Regions from separate parts of the Kitasatospora sp. CM 4170 genome, predicted to be linked through region 1. Evidence: riboswitches for the same ligand, from Rfam matches in the RefSeq annotation. Region 1 holds a riboswitch; each other region holds the start of a gene.

Region 1 (5,248 bases):
CGCTGTCGATCGGCCGGTTGTCGGAGAGCAGCCACCAGCCCTTGGCCCGGCGCTCGGCCGCCCGCTTCACCACCAGCAGGTCCTGCTGGAACGGGTGGCGGAAGACCACCACCGCGCCCGGCCGGATCCGCGCGCCGTAGCGGACCAGCAGCTGGTCGCCCTCGCGCAGGGTCGGCACCATCGAGGGGCCCGCCACGTCGATCAGTCCGAACGGCGCGCCACCCCCCGGGGTGCCGCCCTCCGGTTCCGCCATCCGCGCCACGACTCCTCCTCCCGGCCGGCCGCGTCCAAGTCTGCCGCACCGGCGGCCTCCCGGCCGGTGTCCGGATTGGCCCGGTTCCGACTCCGCCTTTTGACCGAGGCCCACCGCCCGATCGCGAAACCCACGGGCCGGAAGGGTAATCTCGGGCGCGGGAAGACGATCTAAGGAAGGACTCCCATGTTCTCTCGTCTGTTTGCACCTCGCGCCACCGCCCACGCCCACTGCGACCTCCCCTGCGGCGTGTACGACCCGGCGCAGGCCCGGATCGAGGCCGAGTCGGTCAAGGCCACCCAGGAGAAGTACCAGGCCAACGAGGACCCGCACTTCCGCGCCCGCGCCATCATCATCAAGGAGCAGCGCGCCGAGGCCGTCAAGCACCACATCTCGGTGCTGTGGAGCGACTACTTCAAGGCCCCGCACTTCGAGAAGTACCCGCAGCTGCACCAGCTGATCAACGACACCCTGAAGGCCGCCTCGGCCACCAAGGCGTCGACCGACCCGGCCACCGGCCAGGCCCTGCTCGACCTGATCGCCGAGGTCGACAAGATCTTCTGGGAGACCAAGCAGGCCTGATCCCCGATCAGCCCGCACCGACCGCCCCCGTCCGGCCCGCCGGACGGGGGCGGTCGCGTTCTCCGCGGGCCCGGCGCACCCGGTAAGGGTCAAAGGGCCTGATCACTTGTTATGCTGCCAGGGTGCCCCGCGGGGGAAGCCGGTGCGAATCCGGCGCTGACCCGCAACGGTAAGCGGTGCCCCGTGCCCCGCGAGCCCGATCGCCCCGGGGTGCCGACCTCCCGACAACTCGCCGCGGACTGCGAGGGGATGGCGCCCCGGCACGCCTGCGGCCCGGGCGCGATCGCCCGTCGCCGGCCGCGGCCAGAGGCGAAGGCGCGCCACCCGTGACCACCGCAGCGACCGCACCGCCCCCGACGGCGCCCACGCCCGTGCCCGCAGCGGCCCGCCGCCTGCCCACCGGCCCGCTGGCCGCCGGCCTGGCGTCGGCGCTGCTGCTCTCGCTGGTCTGCGGGGTGGCCCTGGGCTCCACCGGACTCGGCTGGTCGCACGTGCTGCGCTTGCTGGGAGCCGGACTGACGGGCGGTCGGCTGCCGGCCGAGGAGGCCGCCGCGTACGCCATCGTCTGGGAGATCCGGCTGCCGCGCACCGTGCTGGCCGCCGTGGTCGGCGCCGGGCTCGCGGCCACCGGGGTCGCCGTGCAGGCGATGGTCCGCAACGCGCTCGCCGACCCGTTCGTCCTCGGCATCTCCTCCGGCGCCGCGGTCGGCGCCAACGCGGTGCTCCTGCTCGGCGCCTTCGCCTCGCTCGGGGTCTGGGCGATCTCGGTCTCCGCGTTCGGCGCGGCGCTGCTCGCCATGGTGCTGGTGTACGCCGCCGCACGGACCGCGGCCGGTCTCACCCCGCTGCGGCTGGTCCTCACCGGCACGGCGATGTCCTACGGCTTCTCGGCGGTGACGGCGCTGATGGTGTTCGCGGCCGCGCGCGGCGAGGCGGCCCGCAGCGCCATGATGTGGCTGCTCGGCAGCCTCGGCGGGGCGACCTGGGGCTCGGTTCCGATCGCCGCCGCCACCGTGCTGGCCGGCCTCGCCCACCTGGCCTGCGCCGCCGGGCGGCTGGACGCGCTGGCGATGGGCGACGAGACCGCCGCCTCGCTCGGCGTGGACGGCGACCGGCTGCGCCGGGAACTGTTCGCCGTGACCGCGGCCGTCACCGGCACCGTGGTGGCGGTCAGCGGCGCGATCGGCTTCGTCGGCCTGATGGTGCCTCACCTGACCCGGATGCTGGTCGGCGCCGGCCACCGCCGGGTGCTGCTGGTCGCCCCCCTCGCGGGCGCGCTGCTGCTGGTCTGGGTGGACATCGTCTCGCGCACCCTGCTGGCCCCGGCCGAGCTGCCGGTCGGCGTGGTCACGGCGGTGCTCGGGGTGCCCTGCTTCCTGCTGCTGATGCGCCGTCGCGGCCACGCCCTCGGAGGCCGCTGATGGACGTCTCCCTCGACGGCCTCTCGGTCGACCTGGCCGGCACGCGGCTGGTCCACGACGTCACCCTGGCCGCCCCCGGCGGCCGGCTGGTCGGCCTGGTCGGGCCGAACGGCAGCGGCAAGTCCACCCTGCTGCGCTGCGTCTACCGGGCGCTGCGGCCGGCCGCCGGCGCCGTCCGGCTGGACGGCGAGGACCTGCACGCGCTGCCCGCGCGCGAGGCCGCCCGGCGGGTGTCCGCGCTGCCGCAGGAGCACTCCGCCGAGTTCGACTTCACGGCCGCCGAGGTGGTCGGGATGGGCCGGCTGCCGCACCGGGGCGGCTTCGCCCGGCCGAGCGCCGGCGACGACGGGAAGTGCGCCGCCGCGCTGCGGCGGGTGGGCGCCGGGCACCTGGCCGGGCGCGGCTTCCTGAGCCTGTCCGGCGGGGAGAAGCAGCGCGTGCTGATCGCCCGCGCGCTGGTCCAGGAGCCGCGCGTGCTGGTGCTCGACGAGCCCACCAACCACCTGGACATCGCCCACCAGCTGGAGGTCCTGGCGCTGGTCCGGGAGGCCGGCCCCACGGTGCTCACCGCTCTGCACGACCTCAACCTGGCGGCCGCCCACTGCGATCTGCTGTACGTCATCGCGGCCGGGCGGATCGTCGCTTCCGGGGCACCCGCCGAGGTGCTCGAACCCGCCCTGCTGGCCGAGGTGTTCGGCGTCCGCGCGACCCCCGTCCGGCACCCGGTGACGGGCGCCGTCCAGCTGCTCTTCGACCGACTCCACTGACCCCGAGGACCACCCGTGCGCACCAAGGCCGCCGCCTCCGCCGCCCTGCTCTCCCTCGCCCTGACCGCGTGTGGCGCCGACATCGCCCCCGCCGGGGACGCCGGCGCCCCCTCCGGCGCCGCCGCCCACTACCCGGTGACCGTCGACAACTGCGGGACCAGGACCACCTACCAGCGCAAGCCCGCCCGGGCGGTGAGCAATGACATCGGCATCACCGAGCTGCTGTTCTCGCTCGGCGTCGCCGACCGGATGGCCGGCTACGTGATGCCGGACGACAAGGGCGGGGTGGACGAGGTGGCCTGGAAGGACGGCTACCGGCGGACGCCCTGGCTCTCCAAGCAGCGGATCACCAAGGAGCTCGTGCTGGAGGCCGGGGCCGACCTGGTCTTCGCAGGCTGGCACTACGGCTTCAGCGAGGCCGACGGCTTCACCCCGAAGGCGCTGGCCGGCCTCGGCATCGACTCCTACGTGCTGAGCGAGTCCTGCCGCAGCGGCTCGGGCCCGGAGCGCGGGGTGATGTCCCCGCTGGACGCGCTCTACACCGACCTGGCCAACCTGGGCGAGATCTTCGACGTCCGCGACCGGGCCGACCGGCTGATCGCCGACTTCAGGGCGCAGATCGCCGCCGTGCCGCAGCCCGAGCGCCGGCCGCGCGTCTTCCTCTACGACAGCGGCGAGGACAAGCCCTACACCGCGGGGAGGTTCGCCGCACCGCAGGAGATCATCACCCGGGCCGGCGGGGAGAACGTGACGGGCGACGTCGCCGACTCGTGGACCACCGTCGGCTGGGAGAGCGTGGTCCGGCGCGACCCCGAGGTGATCCTGATCAACGACTACGGCGACACCGACGCCGGGGCCAAGCGGAGCTTCCTGAAGTCCTTCCCGCCGCTGGCCGGCGTCTCCGCGATCAAGAACGACCGGATCTTCGTCCTGGACTACGCCGACCTGGTCGAGAGCCCGCGCAACCCGGCCGCGATCACCGCGCTCGCGGCGTACCTGCGCGGTGCGGCGGCGGGCTGAACCACCGGGTGGGGGGCGGCCCCGCGGGCGTAGGCTCGGAGGTACGAGCCGACGGAACCGACCGGAGGAGCGAGAGCATGAGCACGATGGCCGCGCCGACCGCCTTCGACACCGACGCACTCCGCGAGGGCATCGAGCGCAGCGACGCCGAGGCCCTGCTGGCGCTGTACGCGGACGACGCCGAACTGCGCGTCGTCGACCGCAAGACCCAGCCGAGCCACCCGCTGGTGATGCACGGCCGGGAGGAGATCGCCGCGATGCTGGACGACCTCTACGGCCGGGAGATGACCCACAAGCTGGAGCGGGCGGTGGTCCAGGACGACCACCTCGCCTTCCTGGAGTCCTGCCTGTACCCCGACGGGATCCGGGTCCTCATGAGCTCGATGGCCGACCTGCGGGACGGCCGGATCGTCGACCAGACCTCGATCCAGGCCTGGGACGAGAACGAGCAGGCCAAGTAGGCTCGTCGCATGATCCGTACCGCCGTTGCCACCGATGTCCCGGTCATCCACGCCATGATCCGCGAGCTCGCGGAGTACGAGAAGGCCCCGCACGAGGCGGTGGCCACCGAGGAGCAGCTGCGGGACGCGCTGTTCGGCGCCAACCCGGCGCTGTTCGGGCTGATCGCCGAGGACGACGCCACCGGCGAGCCGGTCGGCTTCGCGGTCTGGTTCCTCAACTTCTCCACCTGGCGCGGGACGCACGGGATCTACCTGGAGGACCTCTACGTCCGCCCGGAGGCGCGCGGCGGCGGCCACGGCAAGGCGCTGCTGCTGGAGCTGGCCCGGATCGCCGTGGACCGCGGCTACTCGCGGATGGAGTGGTCGGTGCTGGACTGGAACGAGCCTTCGATCAACTTCTACAAGTCGCTCGGCGCGGTGCCGATGGACGGCTGGACCGTCTACCGGCTCACCGGCGAGGCGCTCACCGCGGCCGGCGCCCGCTGACCCCTCCCCGGGAGCCCGCTCCCGGGGGATCGCGGAAGGCGCCGTCCGACCGCTGACGCCCTGTGTCACAAGGGCTTACCATGAGTGACTCCCGCACGGGGATCAAAAGCGGTAACGTCTCGTGCGGGCGCGGCGTCCGGCCACTCTTCGAGGGGTATGACCGGTACGTACCGCACCACCCCTCTGGACAGTTGGGGCGAAGCAGTTGAGCCAAGCAACAGACAGTGCCGCGGCCACCGGCCCGGAAGCACAGCGCGT
Region 2 (4,113 bases), 5.3 Mb from region 1:
CACACCCGGCTGCGCACCCGCGCCGAAGGACCAGCCCTCGACGTCGCCGGAGGCCGGGTTGTAGCTGCCCGCACCCAGGCTGCTGTACGACCACGGGCCGCCGTGCTGCGCGTGCCAGTACGACCAGTAGGCGCTGCCGGTCGGGTTGGTGCACGTCGCCGGCAGTGCGTTGATCTTGCACACGAAGCCCGGGAAACGCGGGTGGAAGGCGTACGAGAACCCGGCGCCGGTCAGTGCGGCCAGGCCGCTGGCCGGGTCCCCGGGGGCGCATCCGGTCTCGATGCCGCCGCCGACGGCGGTGAAGTCCACCACGACGGTGACGCCGGTGGTACCGCTACAGGCCGCGGCCCGGGCCGGCGGGGCCTGGACGGCGGAGGCGCCGAGCAGGCCGGCGGTGAGGGCGGCGGCCGCGGCGACCGAACCGAGCGTGCGGCGGGCCGGGCGGGCCGGGCGGGCCGGGATGAGGGTGTCGGTCATCGGAACTCTCCTCGCGGGATCGGGGGTTCGTCGTCTCAGTGGGAGGCCGGGGCCGGGCAGGCCAGGGTCGGGGCGTCGGGACGCGCGCCGGCGGCGGAGAGGGTGGCCAGCGGGGTGCCACCGAGGCCGAGGACGGCCTGCGCGGTGGCGCGGGACCCGTTGCCCGCGTTGAAACCGGACGCGTCGTACGCGATCGCGCCCCGCACCGCCGGGTCGGTGGTGCAGCCCTGCTGGAACTTGACCAACCGGCTCCAGCCCTTGACGCCGGCCCCGAAGCGCCCGCCGGACAGCAGCGCCTGCGTGGCCAGCCCGGTGGTGTTGGCGTTGGAGGCGGTGGCCCCGGCCGCGACGAAGCCGCCGTCGGCGTTCTGGTGGGCGGCGAGCCAGCCGAGACCCGCGTTCGCCTTGGCGGTGCGGCCGGTGGCGGCGAGGGCCTGGGCGGCGAGGGCGGTCGCGTCCGGGTCGCTGGTGCAGGCGGCCTGACCGAAGGAGACCGGGTAACCGCCGTCCGCGCACTGGCTGTTGGCGAGGAAGTCGACGGCCGTGGCAGGGGCGCCGCCGGGGGTGCGGTGCAGGGCGATCAGGGCGAGCGACTGGCCGAAGGCGTTGCTGTAGTCGCCCCACTGGGAGCGGTCGGAGAAGCGGCCCTCGGGGCTCTGGAGCGAGCGCAGCCGGGCCGGCAGGTCGATGCCGCCGAAAGCCGTCGGGTTCACGCCGCGGACCTCGGCGGCGAGCAGCAGCTTGGCGGTGGCGCCCGCGTAGGCCTCGGTGGTGCCGTCGCCGAGGTAGCCGCTGATGATCTCGGGCTTGGCCAGCCAGGCGGTGGCCTTGGCGGCGGCCTGGTCGGAGCTGTGCGAGGCGGCGAAGGCCAGCACGGCGTCGATGGTCAGGCCCTGGTCGGGGTAGGCGGTGCCGTTGAAGACGGACTCGAAGTGGTCGCCGTCGACGAGCTGGCGGGCCAGCCAGCCGGCCGCGGCGGCATCCGGCCGGACGGTCGGGGAGGACGTCGCGGCGGCCGGTGCGGCGTGGGCGGCGGTGGCCGCGGGGAGTGCGGTGGCGAGCGCGAGGGCGGGTATCGCGAGCAGACCGAAGGTGCGGCGAAGCGCGGACATGGGTGCCTTTCCGGGCCTGGACGCAGGGGCCCGGAGGACGTCGGCAACGTGCCGGGGCAGCCCTCGGAGCTCCGGCCCGCAGACCACGACGGGAGGAGGGGACAACACCTCCGCCGACGGGTACTCGGGCTCGCCGCCGACGTGGCGTCGGCGGCCTACCGTTGCGGGTCAGCGCCGGATTCGGACCGGCTTCCCCCGAACGGCGGAGTCACAACTTGACGGCTCATCATGGCGAAGCGGAAAAGATCCGGTCAAGGGATCGTGCGTCACATCACGGTGGGTCCGGGCGGCCCGGCCCCACCTGGACGCCCACCCGCGCCGGCGGTCCGACGGCCGACGGCCCGTGGTGCGCCGCCCCTCGTCCGGGGGCGGCGCACCACGCGGCCTGTCAGCGGTGGGTGAAGGACGGCGGGCGCTTCTCGGCGAAGGCGGCCATGCCCTCCTTCTGGTCCGCCGTGGCGAACGCGGCGTGGAAGAGCCGGCGTTCGAACCGGACGCCCTCGGCGAGGGTGGTCTCGTACGCGCGGTCGACGCTCTCCTTGAGCATGACGGCCGCCGGGGTCGACATCTCCGCGGCCTTCTCCGCGGTGGCAGGGCCTCGGCGAGCAGCTGGTCGGCCGGGACGATCCGCGAGACCAGACCGGCCCGCTCGGCCTCCTCGGCGCCCATCATCCGGCCGGTCAGGCAGAGCTCCATCGCCTTGGCCTTGCCGATCGCCCGGGTCAGCCGCTGCGAGCCGCCGATGCCGGGGATCACGCCGAGCTTGATCTCCGGTTGCCCGAACCTCGCGGTGTCGGCCGCCAGCAGGATGTCGCACATCATCGCCAACTCGCAGCCTCCGCCGAGCGCGTAGCCCGCGACGGCCGCCACGACCGGCTTGCGCAGGGCGGCGAAGCGGTCCCAGGCGGCGAACCAGTCGCCCAGGTAGGCGTCCACGAAGCCGAGGGACTGCATCTCCTTGATGTCGGCGCCGGCCGCGAAGGCCTTCTCCGAGCCGGTGACCAGCAGGCAGCCGATCTCCGGATCGCGGTCGAACTCCGTTGCCGCCGCGACGACTTCGTTCATCAGGAGGGTGTTGAGCGCGTTGAGCGCCTTGGGACGGTCGAGCGTGATCAGCCCGACCCGGCCCTTGCGCTCGACCAGGATCGTCTCGTACGTCATGCGGAGGTCTCCCTGAGGGTGGTGATGATGGCGGAGAAGTCCAGGCCGGCGGCCTCGCCCTGGGCGAAATCGGCGAACAACTCGGCTGCCCGCCTGCCCAGTTCGGCCGGAACGGCGGAGGCGGTGGCCGCGTCGGCGGCGAGCCCGAGGTCCTTGGCCATCAGCGCGGCGGCGAACCCGGCCGCGTACCCGCGGTTGGCCGGGCTGGTCGGCACCGGGCCGGGCACCGGACAGTTGGTGGTGAGCGCCCAGCACTGCCCGGAGGCCGTGGAGGCCACGTCGAACAGCGCCTGGTGGCTCAGGCCGAGGCTCTCCCCGAGGGCGAAGGCCTCGCCGACCGCGATCATGGAGATGCCCAGGATCATGTTGTTGCAGATCTTCGCCGCCTGGCCGGCGCCGGAGGCTCCGCAGTGGACGACGCGGCGGCCCATCGCCGCCAACACCGGTTCGACGGCGGCGAAGTCTGCGTCCCCGGCGCCGACCATGAACGTGAGGCTCGCCGCCTCCGCACCGGCCACGCCACCGGAGACCGGTGCGTCGACGGCGCGGTGCCCGGCGACCCGGGCGAGGTCGGCGGCCACCCGGGCGTCCCCGACGGCGATGGTGGAACAGTCCACGAACAGCGCACCCCGGGCGACGGCGGTGAGCTCCCGGTAGGCGTCCAGGACCTGCCGTCCGGTCGGCAGCATGGTGACCACCGACTCGGCGTCGCCGACCGCTTCCGCCGCCGAGCCGGCCACGACCACGCCATGCGCGGCGGCGCGCTCCCGGGCGTCCTCCGCCAGGTCGTAACCGGTCACCCGGTACCCCGCTTTGACCAGGTTGGCCGCCATCGGGCCGCCCATGTTGCCCAGTCCGACGAATCCGATGCGGTGGGTCACCAGCGCTCCAGGGGTGTGATGGCGGCGAGGCCGAGTTCGCGCTCGCCGAGCGGGGCGAAGTAGCGCGCCACGGCGGCGGGTTCGACGGCGCTCAGCGTCGCCGGGCTCCACCGCGGCGTGCGGTCCTTGTCGATCACCTGGGCCCGGATCCCCTCGGCGAGGTCGGGCGTGGAGAGCGCCGCACAGGACGTGCGGTACTCCTGGTCCAGCACCGCCTCCAGCGGGCCGAGGGCCCGGGCCCGGCGCAGTGCGGCGAGCGTCGCCGTCACGGCGGTCGGGGAGTTGGCGGTGATCCGGTCCACGGCCTTCTTGGCTTCGGGCTCGCCGCTCTCCCGCAGCCGGTCGAGGATCTCCGCCACGGTGTCGGCGGCGTAGCAGCTGTCGATCCACGCCCGGTGTCCGTCCAGCACGCCCGCCGGCGCGGGCTCGACGTGCCGTTCGAGGGCGTCGTGCACGGGCAGCTCGGCGAGGTCGTCCAGCAG
Region 3 (5,248 bases), 3.4 Mb from region 1:
GGCCACGCTGTACCGGACGGTCACGGCCGAGCGCCACGTCTTGCTCTTCCTGGACAACGTCGAGCAGGCCGCCGAGGTGCGGACCCTCGTCCCGTCCGCCGGTCTGGTGGTGGTCGCGGGCCGCCGGCGTCTCCCGGGCCTGCGCCTGGACGGGGCCGAGGTGCTGGATCTGGAGCCGCTGGGTGTCACGGCCGGCGCCGCGTTGGTGCGGCGGTGGCTCGGACCTGAACGGGGCAGCGAGCAGGAGCTGCGGCAGCTGGTCGAGCAGTGCGGCGGCCTGCCGCTGGCGCTGAACGCGGTCGGGTTCCAGCTGCTCGACCGCAGCCGCCTGGGCGTGGGCCAGGTGGTGGCCGAACTGTCCGACCGGGAGCGCGGGTTGTCATCGTTCAGCAACGCGGAGGGCGGCATCGACGGTGTCCTGGACTCGGTCTACCGGCGGCTGCACCGGACCACCCGGGAGCTCTACCACCTGATCGGGGTGAACCCCGGCCCGCTGGTCTCGGCCGAACTGGCCTCAGCCGCAGGGATCGAGCGGGTGGACCAAGGCCTGGCGGAGCTGCGCTCCGCCCACCTCCTGGACGATGTGGTGGCCGCGAGCCCGGACGAGCACTACCGCGCCCACGACCTGGTCCGGCGCCACGCCTACGAGCGGGTCCGGGAGCTGCCGGAGCGGTCCGGGTTGTTCGCCCGCGTGGTCGAGTACTACCGGGGCCGGGCGTTCCTGGCGGACGTCGCGGTGCTCGGATCGCGACTGCGGCTGCAGGAGCCGGCCGGCGAAGGGCTGCCGGGGTTCACCTCCGGAGCGGTGGCGCTGGACTGGCTGCGGGCCGAGCGGGCCAACCTGCGCGAGGTGGTCAGGTCGGCCGGTGAGCAGGGCCGGCACGGCGACGTCTGGCGGCTCTGCGAGTCGCTCTGGCCGCTCTACCACGGCGGTAAGTACTACGACGACTGGATCGAGACCCACCGGCTCGGCGTCGAGTCGGCCCGGCGGGACGACCGTTCGGACGCCGTGGTCCGGATGTGCAACCAGCTCGCCCGGGCCCACTACGAGCTGAGGGACTTCCCGCGGGCGACCGAGCAGCTGGCGGCCGCTTCGGAGCTGGTGCCGCTGGTGGCCGACCGTCGGCTGGTCGGCGTGCTCCACGAGACGGACGGCCTGCTCTGCCTGGCCGACGGCCGCCCGGAGCGGGCCGTCGAGCTCTTCACCCTCGCCCGGGAGGAGAACGAGGGCGACGCGCACGGCGTGGTCGTCCAGAGCTACAACCTCGCGCAGGCGCTGATCGCGGTCGGTCGCCCGGAGCAGGCGGTGGTCGTCCTGGACGAGGCCACCGCGCTGGCCGAGGCGGAGGGCGACGCCCCGATGCTGATGCGGCTCCCGCTGGTGCGGGCCCGTGCCCACCGGGTGCTGGGGCTGCTCGACGAGGCCGCCGCCCTGGCGGCGGAGGCCGCTCGGCGGGCTGCGGCCCTCGGCCAGCGGCTGAAGGAGGCCGAGGCGCTGAGGCTGCTCGTCACCCTGGCCGAGGAATCCGGCGACACCGGCCTGGCCGAGCGCGGCCGCTCCCGGCTCGGCGAGCTCGGAGGTCCGGAGGCGGACGCCGGGCAGCGTGGAAGGTGACGCGGGCGGCGTTCGGCGGACGGGGCGCGCGCTGAGGCCGGCAGGATCACCGCCCCCGGTGAACCTGTGCTCGGTGGACTGCTCGGCCTGGGCGGCGCGGTAGGTCCGGGGACGAGGCTCAGGTGCCTCCGCCGTCGTAGAGGTCGCCGAGCACGGGCGCGCGGCGATGGCCCGGGATCTCTCAGCCGGTTGCGGTGGCCGTTCGGGTGTCGGCGGAGGTGGGGGCTGGGTGGGCGGCGCAGGTGTTGAGGAGGGGGCGCATGGCGTCGTCCACGAGCCGGTAGCGCACGACGCGTCCGTCCTTGTCGCCGGTGACCACGCCGGCCGTCCGCAGCAGCCGCAGCGCCTGGGAGACGGCGGGGTCGCGCATGCCGGTGGCAACCGCGAGGTCGGTGACGGCGAGCGGACCGGCGCGGTGGAGGGCGAGCAGCAGGGCGAGCCGTCCGGGGTCGGCGAGCAGCGAGAACCGCTCGGCCCAGGACCGGACGTGCCCGGTGTCGCCGATCGCGGCGATGGCCTCGCAGACCCGGTGTCCGTCGATGGTGCGGTGGCCCGCGCGGTCGGCCGGTACGAGATGCATACGGACATTCTTGCAGCCCCGGCCCTGTGATCCTTGACACCTGCGCAGGTGCGCAGCCTTGCAAGGGTGTGCACGGGCCCCCTACGGTGTTGCCCGCCGTGGTGTTCGGGAAGACCGGTGACGGACCCTCAGGGGTCCGGAGTCCGGAGCGGCCCTCGCCACTGTGATCGGGGGGAATCGTCCGTACCCATGACGCCACTGGGCGCCTCGCGCGCCTGGGAAGGCGGGTACGGAAGCCCCGTCAGCCAGGAGACCGGCCACGGCATCTCACGAACGTCATTCCACGAGGTGCTGGAGCGTGATCCCAGGATGACCCTGCCCGAAACCGCCGCTGCTCCGGCGGCGCCGTCCGTCCTGCCGACCTTCCGGTGGCGCCGCGAGGACACCGTCCGCACGGCCGGGCTGATGGGGGTGATCCTGGCCATGCACGTGGTGGCGTTCGGGACGCTCATCTTCCTGGTCGCCCCCGAGAAGTACGAGGTCGGCACCCAGGTCTTCGGGGTGGGCCTGGGGATCACCGCCTACACCCTCGGCATGCGGCACGCCTTCGACGCCGACCACATCGCGGTCATCGACAACACCACCCGCAAGCTGATGGCCGACGGCAAGCGGCCGGTCTCGGTCGGCTTCTGGTTCGCCCTCGGGCACTCCTCGATGGTGGTCCTGATGGCCGCCCTGGTGGCGGGCGGCGCGCAGCTGGCCGACACCCTGATGGACGACGAGTCCACCACCCACCAGTGGCTGGGCATGGTAGGCACCTCCGCCTCCGGCGCCTTCCTCTACCTGATCGGCGCGCTCAACCTGGCCGCGCTGTTCGGCATCCTCAAGGTGTTCCGCTCGATGCGGGCCGGGCGGTTCGACGAGGCGGAGCTGGAGGAGCACCTCAACGCGCGCGGCTTCCTGGCCCGCGTCCTGAACCGCGCCACCCGCTCGATCACCCGCCCGGGCCAGATGTTCCCGGTCGGCATGGTGCTCGGCCTCGGCTTCGACACCGCGACCGAGGTGACCCTGATGGTGATGGCCGGCTCGGGCGCGGCCTCCGGGCTGCCCTGGTACGCGATCGCCTGCCTGCCGCTGCTCTTCGCGGCCGGGATGAGCCTGTTCGACACGCTGGACGGGACGTTCATGAACTTCGCGTACCAGTGGGCGTTCTCCAACCCGGTGCGCAAGGTGTACTACAACCTGACCATCACCGGCCTGTCGATCGCGGTGGCCTTCATCATCGGCACCATCGAGCTGGTCGGGGTGCTGCACGAGAAGCTGGACCTGACCGACCCGGTGAGCGGCTGGATCGCGGACATCTCGCTGGACAACGTCGGCTACGCGATCGTCGGGCTGTTCGTGGTGGTCTGGGCGGCGGCGATCGGGTACTGGCGGATCGCCGGGGTCGAGCAGAAGTGGAGCCCGCAGCCGGTGCAGCCGGGCGCCGGGCCGGCCGAGGACGCGCCCGCCGCCCAGGAGGCGGCGCGGTAGGCCGCGGGTCGCCGCACGCGATGGAGCCTCCCCGGTCCCGGGGAGGCTCCATCGCGTTCAGGGGGCGCCGCGTTCAGGGGTCAGCGCTCCTCGCGGAAGTCGACGTGCTGCCGCACGACCGGGTCGTACTTGCGCAGTACCAGCCGGTCCGGGTCGTTGCGGCGGCTCTTGCGGGCCACGTAGGTGTAGCCGGTCCCGGCCGTGGACCTGAGCTTGATGATCGGGCGCAGTTCGCTGCGGGCCATGGGTGGTCCTCCTGGGGTCGGCCGGCTCGGCGGGTCGCCGCTCCGGGGTGGCCGTCCCGGCGCCGGCCGGAGGCCGTACGCCGAAATGGAAGTCGTTTTCACGTATTGCCTCACAACGCGCGCTCCGGCCCGCCCATTCCCGGGGGGAGTGCGGTGGGCGCGCGGGGTCGGCGCGCGCGGTGGGGGAGCGCCGCGCGCCGGGCCCCGGCTGGGGGCGCTCGGCGGGCGGATCGGGACGGGCCTCCGTAGGCTCGACCCATGTCTGATGCGTACGCGGGCCGGCGGGAGCGGCTGAGGGAGCACTGCAGTGCGACCGGGGCCGACGCGGCGCTGATCACCCGGGCGGCGAACGTGCGGTACCTGACCGGGTGCCCGCCGTGCGGCGCGACGCTGCTGCTCACCCGGGAGCGGGCGCTGCTGGCGCTGCCGGACGACCTGCCGCCGGACGACACCGGCGAACACCTGATCGTCGAGGACGTGACCCGGGTGCCGGTGGCGGCCGGGGCGGACACCGCGCTGGCCGCCGCGGCCGCGGCGGCGAAGCTCCGGGTGACCGACCTCGCGGTGGAGGAGCACGACCTCACCGTCAGCCGGCACCGGGCGGTGGCCGGCCTGGCCGAGGGGGTCCGGCTGGCCGACCTAGCCCAGGCGGTCGAGCGGCTGCGGGTGGTCAAGGACGAGCACGAGATCGCCGACCTGCGGATCGCGGCCGAGATCGCCGACCAGGCGCTCGGCGAACTGCTGGAGTCGATCCTGGTCGGCCGCACCGAGCGGCACCTGGCGATGGAGCTGGAGCGCCGGATGATCGACCACGGCGCGGACCGGGCGGCCTTCCCGGTCTCGGTCGGCACCGGCAGCCACTCCGGGCAGCAGGCCCACCAGCCCACCGACCGGCGGGTGGAGGAGGGCGACTTCCTGACCGTGGTGCTGGGCGCGCAGTACCGCGGGTACGGCGTCTCCACCGCCCGGACCTTCGTGATCGGCGCGGCCCCCGCGCCCTGGCAGGTGGAGCTGCACCGGCTGGTGTTCCGCGCCCAGCGGGCCGGTCGGGAGGCGCTCGGGCCGGGCGTCGAGCAGTACGTACCCGACCAGGCCGCACGGGAGATCCTGCAGGCCGCCGGGCACACCGAGAGCTCGCCGCACCCCGTCGGCCACGGCATCGGGCTGGAGATCCGGGAGGCGCCGCGCCTCGGTCCCTCGGACATGGGTAAACTGGACAGCCGCGTACCGGTCACCGTCGGTCCGGGGGTCCATCTCCCCGGCAGGGGCGGCGTCCGGATCGAGGACACGCTCGTCGTCCGTCCCCTCGAAGAGGGCGGGCCCGAGCTGCTCACC
Region 4 (5,248 bases), 5.3 Mb from region 1:
AGGGCCCGGGCGGCCTCCAACTCGGTCGCCATGTCGGCGAGTCGGAACTGCAGCGCCTGGGCGTGCAGCAGGCGGGCCCCGAACGCCTCGCGGTCGGCGAGGTAGGCCACCGCGCGGTCCAGCGCACTCTGGGCGCCGCCCAGCGAGCAGGCCGCGATACCGAGCCGTCCGCCGTTGAGGCCGCCCATGGCGATGCGGAAGCCCTCGCCCTCCGCCCCGAGCAGGCGGTCGGCGGGCAGCCGGACGCCGTCCAGCAGCACCTGCCGGGTCGGCTGGGCGTTCCAGCCCATCTTCTGCTCGTTCGGGCCGAAGGAGACGCCCGGGTCGTCGCGCTCCACGACGAAGGCGGAGACACCACGCGCACCCGCACCACCGGTGCGAGCCATCACCACGTACACCTGCGAGGTGCCCGCCCCGGAGATGAACTGCTTGACGCCGTCCAGCACCCAGTGGTCGCCCTGCCGCACGGCCCGGGTGGTGAGCGCGGCGGCGTCGGAGCCGGCGCCGGGCTCGGTGAGGCAGTAGCTGCCCAGCTGTTCGGCCGAGCAGAGCGCGGGCAGCCAGCGGGTGCGCTGCGCCTGCGTGCCGTAGCGGTCGACCATCCAGCCGACCATGTTGTGGATGGACAGGTAGGCGGCGATCGACGGGCAGCCGGTGGCGAGCGCCTCGAAGGCCACCACCCCGTCCGCGCGGGAGAGTTCGGAGCCGCCGACGTCTTCGCGCACGTAGACGCCGGCCAGGCCGACGTCCGCCGCCTTGCGCAGTACGTCGACCGGGAAGTGCTTGGCGCGGTCCCACTCCACCGCGTGCGGCGCCAGGTACTCGTCGGCGAAGGCCCGGGTGGTGTCCGCGACGGCCCGCTGGTCCTCGGTGAGGTCGTGCACGGCGCTCATCCCATCGTCGGCATGGTGAAGCTCGCGCCCTCCTTGACCCCGGAGGGCCAGCGCGAGGTGACGGTGCGGGTGCGGGTGTAGAAGCGGATCGCGTCCGGGCCGTGCTGGTTGAGGTCGCCGAACGCGGAGCGCTTCCAGCCGCCGAAGCTGTGGTAGGCGATCGGCACCGGGATCGGCACGTTGACGCCGACCATGCCGGTGTTGACGCGGCGGGTGAAGTCGCGGGCGGTGTCGCCGTCGCGGGTGAAGATGGCGACGCCGTTGCCGAACTCGTGCTCGCTGGGCAGGCGCAGGGCCTGCTCGTAGTCGGCGGCGCGGACGACGGTGAGCACCGGGCCGAAGATCTCCTCCCGGTGGATCCGCATCTCCGGGGTGACCCGGTCGAACAGCGAGGCGCCGAGGAAGTAGCCGCCCTCGTGCCCGTCCAGGCGGAAGTCCCTGCCGTCGACGACGAGTTCGGCGCCCTCCTCGACCCCGAGATCGAGGTAGCCGCGCACCCGCGCCAGCGCGTCGGCTCCGACCAGCGGGCCGAAGTCGGCCGCCGGGTCGTCCGAGCGGCCGACCTTCAGCCCGGCGATCCGCTCGACCAGCTTCGCCACCAGGGCGTCGGCGGTCTCCTCCCCCACCGGGACGGCGACCGAGATCGCCATGCAGCGCTCGCCGGCCGAGCCGTACCCCGCGCCGATCAGCGCGTCGGCCGCCTGGTCGAGGTCGGCGTCCGGCATGACGATCATGTGGTTCTTCGCGCCACCGAAGCACTGTGCCCGCTTCCCGTGGGCGGCCGCCGTCGCGTACACGTACTGGGCGATCGGGGTCGAGCCGACGAAGCCGACGGCCTCCACCCGCGGGTCCTCCAACAGCGTGTCGACGGCCTCCTTGCCGCCGTTGACGACGTTGAGCACGCCCGGCGGCAGGCCGGCCTCCAGGAACAGCTCGGCGAGGCGCAGCGGCACCGAGGGGTCCCGCTCGGAGGGCTTCAGGACGAAGGCGTTGCCGCAGGCCAGCGCGGGCGCGGCCTTCCAGAGCGGGATCATCGCCGGGAAGTTGAACGGCGTGATGCCCGCGACGACGCCGAGCGGCTGGCGCATCGAGTACACGTCGATGCCGGTGCCGGCGTTGTCGGTGAACTCGCCCTTGAGCAGGTGCGGGATCCCGGCGGCGAACTCGACGACCTCCAGGCCGCGTTGGATGTCCCCGTGGGCGTCGGCGACGGTCTTGCCGTGCTCGGCGGAGAGCAGCCGGGCGAGCTCCTCCTTCTCCTGCTCGACCAGCTGCAGGAAGCGCAGCAGCACCCGGGCCCGCCGCTGCGGATTCCAGGCGGCCCACTCGGGCTGGGCCTGTGCGGCGTCGGCGATCACCGCCTCGACCTCGGCCCGGTCGGCCAGCGGAACCCGGGCCTGCACCCGGCCGGTGTTGGGGTCGTACACGTCGCCGAAGCGGCCGGACGTCCCGGCGGTGCGCTTGCCGCCGACGAAATGGGTCAGTTCACGGACCATCGGTTCCTTCTCTCATCGCGGATGGGGAGAGGAGGAATGGAGAGACCACCGCCACCGTCCGGGCGCACGGTCGTGCACGCGTACGGCAGTCGACGGTTGACGTCGGCGTCAGGGGCGGAGTTGCGCCCCGACACTCGGCACGGCCGGGCGAGGGGCGGCGGAACGGGAGAGGCAGCCCGAAGTCATGCGTGTCGTCTCCATCCTCGTGGAAAACACGGACCACCCGCGGCCGGTATCCTGACTCCCGGATCAGCGCCCGCCCCCGGGCCTTCCCGGCTGGCTGCCAGTGGCCTTCATCTGCGAGGACGAACTCCCCGGTCACAGTGGCGGGACCGTGCCGGACTCACACCGGCTTCCCTGACACCGCGGACCTGTCGTCGACCATATAGTTGGACGTCCTAGTAAGTCCAGGGTTCGCGCACGCGCCGCGCCGCCGCGCCGTCCCGGTCCCGCCACCGCCGGCAGCACCCGGGCCGCTCCCCACCGGACGCGGGAGGCCCCGGCTGCGCCGGCCGGGCACCGGGATGCCGTAGGGTCGGCCAATGGCGAAGTACTTCGACGTGCACCCAGAGTCCCCCCAGCCGCGCACCATCGGCACCGTGGCCGCCAGTCTCCGGTCCGGTGCCCTCATCGCGTATCCGACCGACACCTGTTTCGCCCTGGGCTGTCGACTGGACAACCGCGACGGCCTCGAACGGATCCGGTCGATCCGGCGCCTCGACGAGCGCCACCACTTCACTCTGATGTGCGAGGACTTCGCGCAGCTGGGGCAGTTCGTCCAACTCGACAACAACGTCTTCCGTGCCGTCAAGGCCGCGACGCCGGGCAGCTACACCTTCATCCTGCCCGCCACCAAGGAGGTGCCCCGCCGCCTGATGCACCCGAAGAAGAAGACGGTGGGAGTCAGGATCCCCGACCACACCGTCGCCAGGGCCCTGCTCGCCGAACTCGGTGAGCCGCTGGTCTCCAGCACCCTGATCCTCCCCGGCGAGGACGAGCCGATGACCCAGGGGTGGGAGATCAAGGAACGCCTCGACCACGTGCTGGACGCCGTGGTGGACTCCGGCGACAGCGGCACGGAGATGACGACGGTCGTCGACTTCTCGGGCGGCGAGCCGGAGATCGTCCGGCGCGGGGCCGGCGATCCCTCGCGCTTCGAGTGACGGGCCGGGCCTGCGCACCCGCCCCGGACTCCACCGGGCCGGGCGGGGCCGGCGGGCCCGGCGGGTCGACGAAGGCCGTGGACGACCCGCGGCCGGGCGGCACGTAGCCACCCGGCCGCGGGCCGACCGCCGACCGCCGTCCGGCGGTCAGGCGCGGGCGAGGAGCCAGGCGCCGAGGCCGCCGCAGCCGCTCGCCTGGAACGTGGTCGAGCGGAAGCCGGGCGGGATGGGCGAACCGGGGCAGGTCAGGATGCCCGCCTTGGCGATCCGGTGCTTCCAGGCGCCGACGCCGTTGCAGCCCGAGCGAAGGTAGTCGTTGGTGACGTAGCCGGCGACGATCGGCGAGCCGCTGCAGGTCCAGATGCCGTCCTTGGCGAGGTTGTGCTGCCAGGCGCCGACGCCCTGGCAGCCGGTCCGGCTGTAGGCGGTGATGACGTAGCCGGGGACGACCGGGGAGCCGCCGCAGGTCCAGATGCCGTCCTTGGCGAGGTTGTGCTGCCAGGCGCCGACGCCGTTGCAGCCCGCCTTGTTGTAGGCGGTGCTCACGTAGCCGGGGACGACCGGGGAGCCGCCGCAGGTCCACATCCCGTCCTTGACCGGCTCCTGGAACCAGGAACCCCTGCCGTTGCAGCCGGCCGCGTTGTAGGCGGTGAGGACGTACCCGCTCGGGATCGGGGCGCCGGCGCAGGACCACTGACCGGAGCCGGTCAGGCCGGCCGGCTGCGCGGCCGCGCTCGACGCGCTCGTGGCGGTGCCGGCGAGGACGAACGCGGCGACGAGTGCGAGTGCGCCCACGGTCGCACCGACGCCGCGGCGGACGACGGCGCCGGTCAGGCGCTTCCACAGATGACGGAGATGCATGGGCGGTTCACTCCAGTCCTGGCGGCGGGCATGCGCGACGCCCGTTGGTCGGGGGTAACCGAGCGGTGGATCGGCCTCACCCTAGTGCGGAGATCACGTGGATATCCGGTGTGCAAACCATGGGCGGCACAACTTGGCCGGAACATGACCGAGGTAGGCTCCCGAATCACGCGTCCCCTCCTTCACCTGGTTGCCGCCGCCGACAGCCCCTCGCATCGGCTCACCACGCCCGGCCGGGGACAGGTGGCGTGCCGGCATGACGAGCCGCCACCACTTCCGGGAGTGCATGGGCGTCAGCCCCTCGACCTACCGGCGCCAGTCCCGGCCCTGACCGGCCGCCCTGGGCCACCGCCCCCGCGACGTCTGCAACCTCCTCGGCGCCGGGGACGGCGGCTTCGTGACCGGGTCAGACAAGGCCGTTGTCCTTGGCGTAGAGCGCGGCCTGGGTGCGGTCGCGCAGGCCCAGACGGCTCAGCACGCGGGAGATGTGGTTCTTGACGGTGCCCTCGCTGAGGTAGAGGCGGGAGGCGATCTCCTTGTTCGTGGCACCTGCGGAGACGAGGCGGAGGACGTCCGTCTCGCGGGGCGTGAGCAGTTCGGGGGTGGGGAGCCCGGCCGCCAGGTTGGCGATCACCGTCTGGTCGAACTGGGCCACCCCCGCATGGGCGAGACGTACGGCCCGCGCCAACTCGACGGCGGGCAGGTTCTTGAGCAGGTAGCCCACCGCCCCGGCCTTCAGCGCCCGGGTGACGTACTCGTCGTCGTCGAACGTCGTCAGCATCACGATCTTGCAGACGGGCAGACTGCGGCGGAGCAGCTCCGTGGCCGCCACGCC

The links. A riboswitch is a leader RNA that binds a small molecule or an ion and turns the genes downstream of it on or off. The one in region 1 is predicted to bind cobalamin.
Region 2: another riboswitch for cobalamin. It lies ahead of RMN57_RS01665 (peptidase); the one in region 1 lies ahead of RMN57_RS24620 (FecCD family ABC transporter permease).
Region 3: another riboswitch for cobalamin. It lies ahead of RMN57_RS09170 (HoxN/HupN/NixA family nickel/cobalt transporter); the one in region 1 lies ahead of RMN57_RS24620 (FecCD family ABC transporter permease).
Region 4: another riboswitch for cobalamin. It lies ahead of RMN57_RS01690 (CoA-acylating methylmalonate-semialdehyde dehydrogenase); the one in region 1 lies ahead of RMN57_RS24620 (FecCD family ABC transporter permease).

What each region holds. Positions count from the first base shown of each region.
Region 1 is NZ_CP134877.1:5,740,144-5,745,391, reverse strand. Features, by position in the region: gene sodX (nickel-type superoxide dismutase maturation protease) at 1-253, opposite strand, end outside; gene sodN (superoxide dismutase, Ni) at 440-835, shown strand; cobalamin riboswitch at 939-1,058, shown strand; gene RMN57_RS24620 (FecCD family ABC transporter permease) at 1,162-2,256, shown strand; gene RMN57_RS24615 (ABC transporter ATP-binding protein) at 2,256-3,023, shown strand; gene RMN57_RS24610 (ABC transporter substrate-binding protein) at 3,039-4,043, shown strand; gene RMN57_RS24605 (nuclear transport factor 2 family protein) at 4,121-4,504, shown strand; gene RMN57_RS24600 (GNAT family N-acetyltransferase) at 4,514-4,990, shown strand.
Region 2 is NZ_CP134877.1:398,629-402,741, forward strand. Features, by position in the region: gene RMN57_RS01660 (flagellar hook-length control protein FliK) at 1-477, opposite strand, end outside; gene RMN57_RS01665 (peptidase) at 513-1,589, opposite strand; cobalamin riboswitch at 1,687-1,827, opposite strand; partial or broken gene RMN57_RS01670 (enoyl-CoA hydratase) at 1,978-2,750, opposite strand; gene mmsB (3-hydroxyisobutyrate dehydrogenase) at 2,747-3,631, opposite strand; gene RMN57_RS01680 (enoyl-CoA hydratase/isomerase family protein) at 3,628-4,113, opposite strand, start outside.
Region 3 is NZ_CP134877.1:2,316,797-2,322,044, reverse strand. Features, by position in the region: gene RMN57_RS09180 (ATP-binding protein) at 1-1,615, shown strand, start outside; gene RMN57_RS09175 (metalloregulator ArsR/SmtB family transcription factor) at 1,797-2,195, opposite strand; cobalamin riboswitch at 2,278-2,472, shown strand; gene RMN57_RS09170 (HoxN/HupN/NixA family nickel/cobalt transporter) at 2,505-3,668, shown strand; gene rpmG (50S ribosomal protein L33) at 3,749-3,913, opposite strand; gene RMN57_RS09160 (aminopeptidase P family protein) at 4,172-5,248, shown strand, end outside.
Region 4 is NZ_CP134877.1:403,585-408,832, forward strand. Features, by position in the region: gene RMN57_RS01685 (acyl-CoA dehydrogenase family protein) at 1-893, opposite strand, end outside; gene RMN57_RS01690 (CoA-acylating methylmalonate-semialdehyde dehydrogenase) at 890-2,389, opposite strand; cobalamin riboswitch at 2,599-2,790, opposite strand; gene RMN57_RS01695 (L-threonylcarbamoyladenylate synthase) at 2,932-3,552, shown strand; gene RMN57_RS01700 (hypothetical protein) at 3,700-4,413, opposite strand; gene RMN57_RS01705 (response regulator transcription factor) at 4,820-5,248, opposite strand, start outside.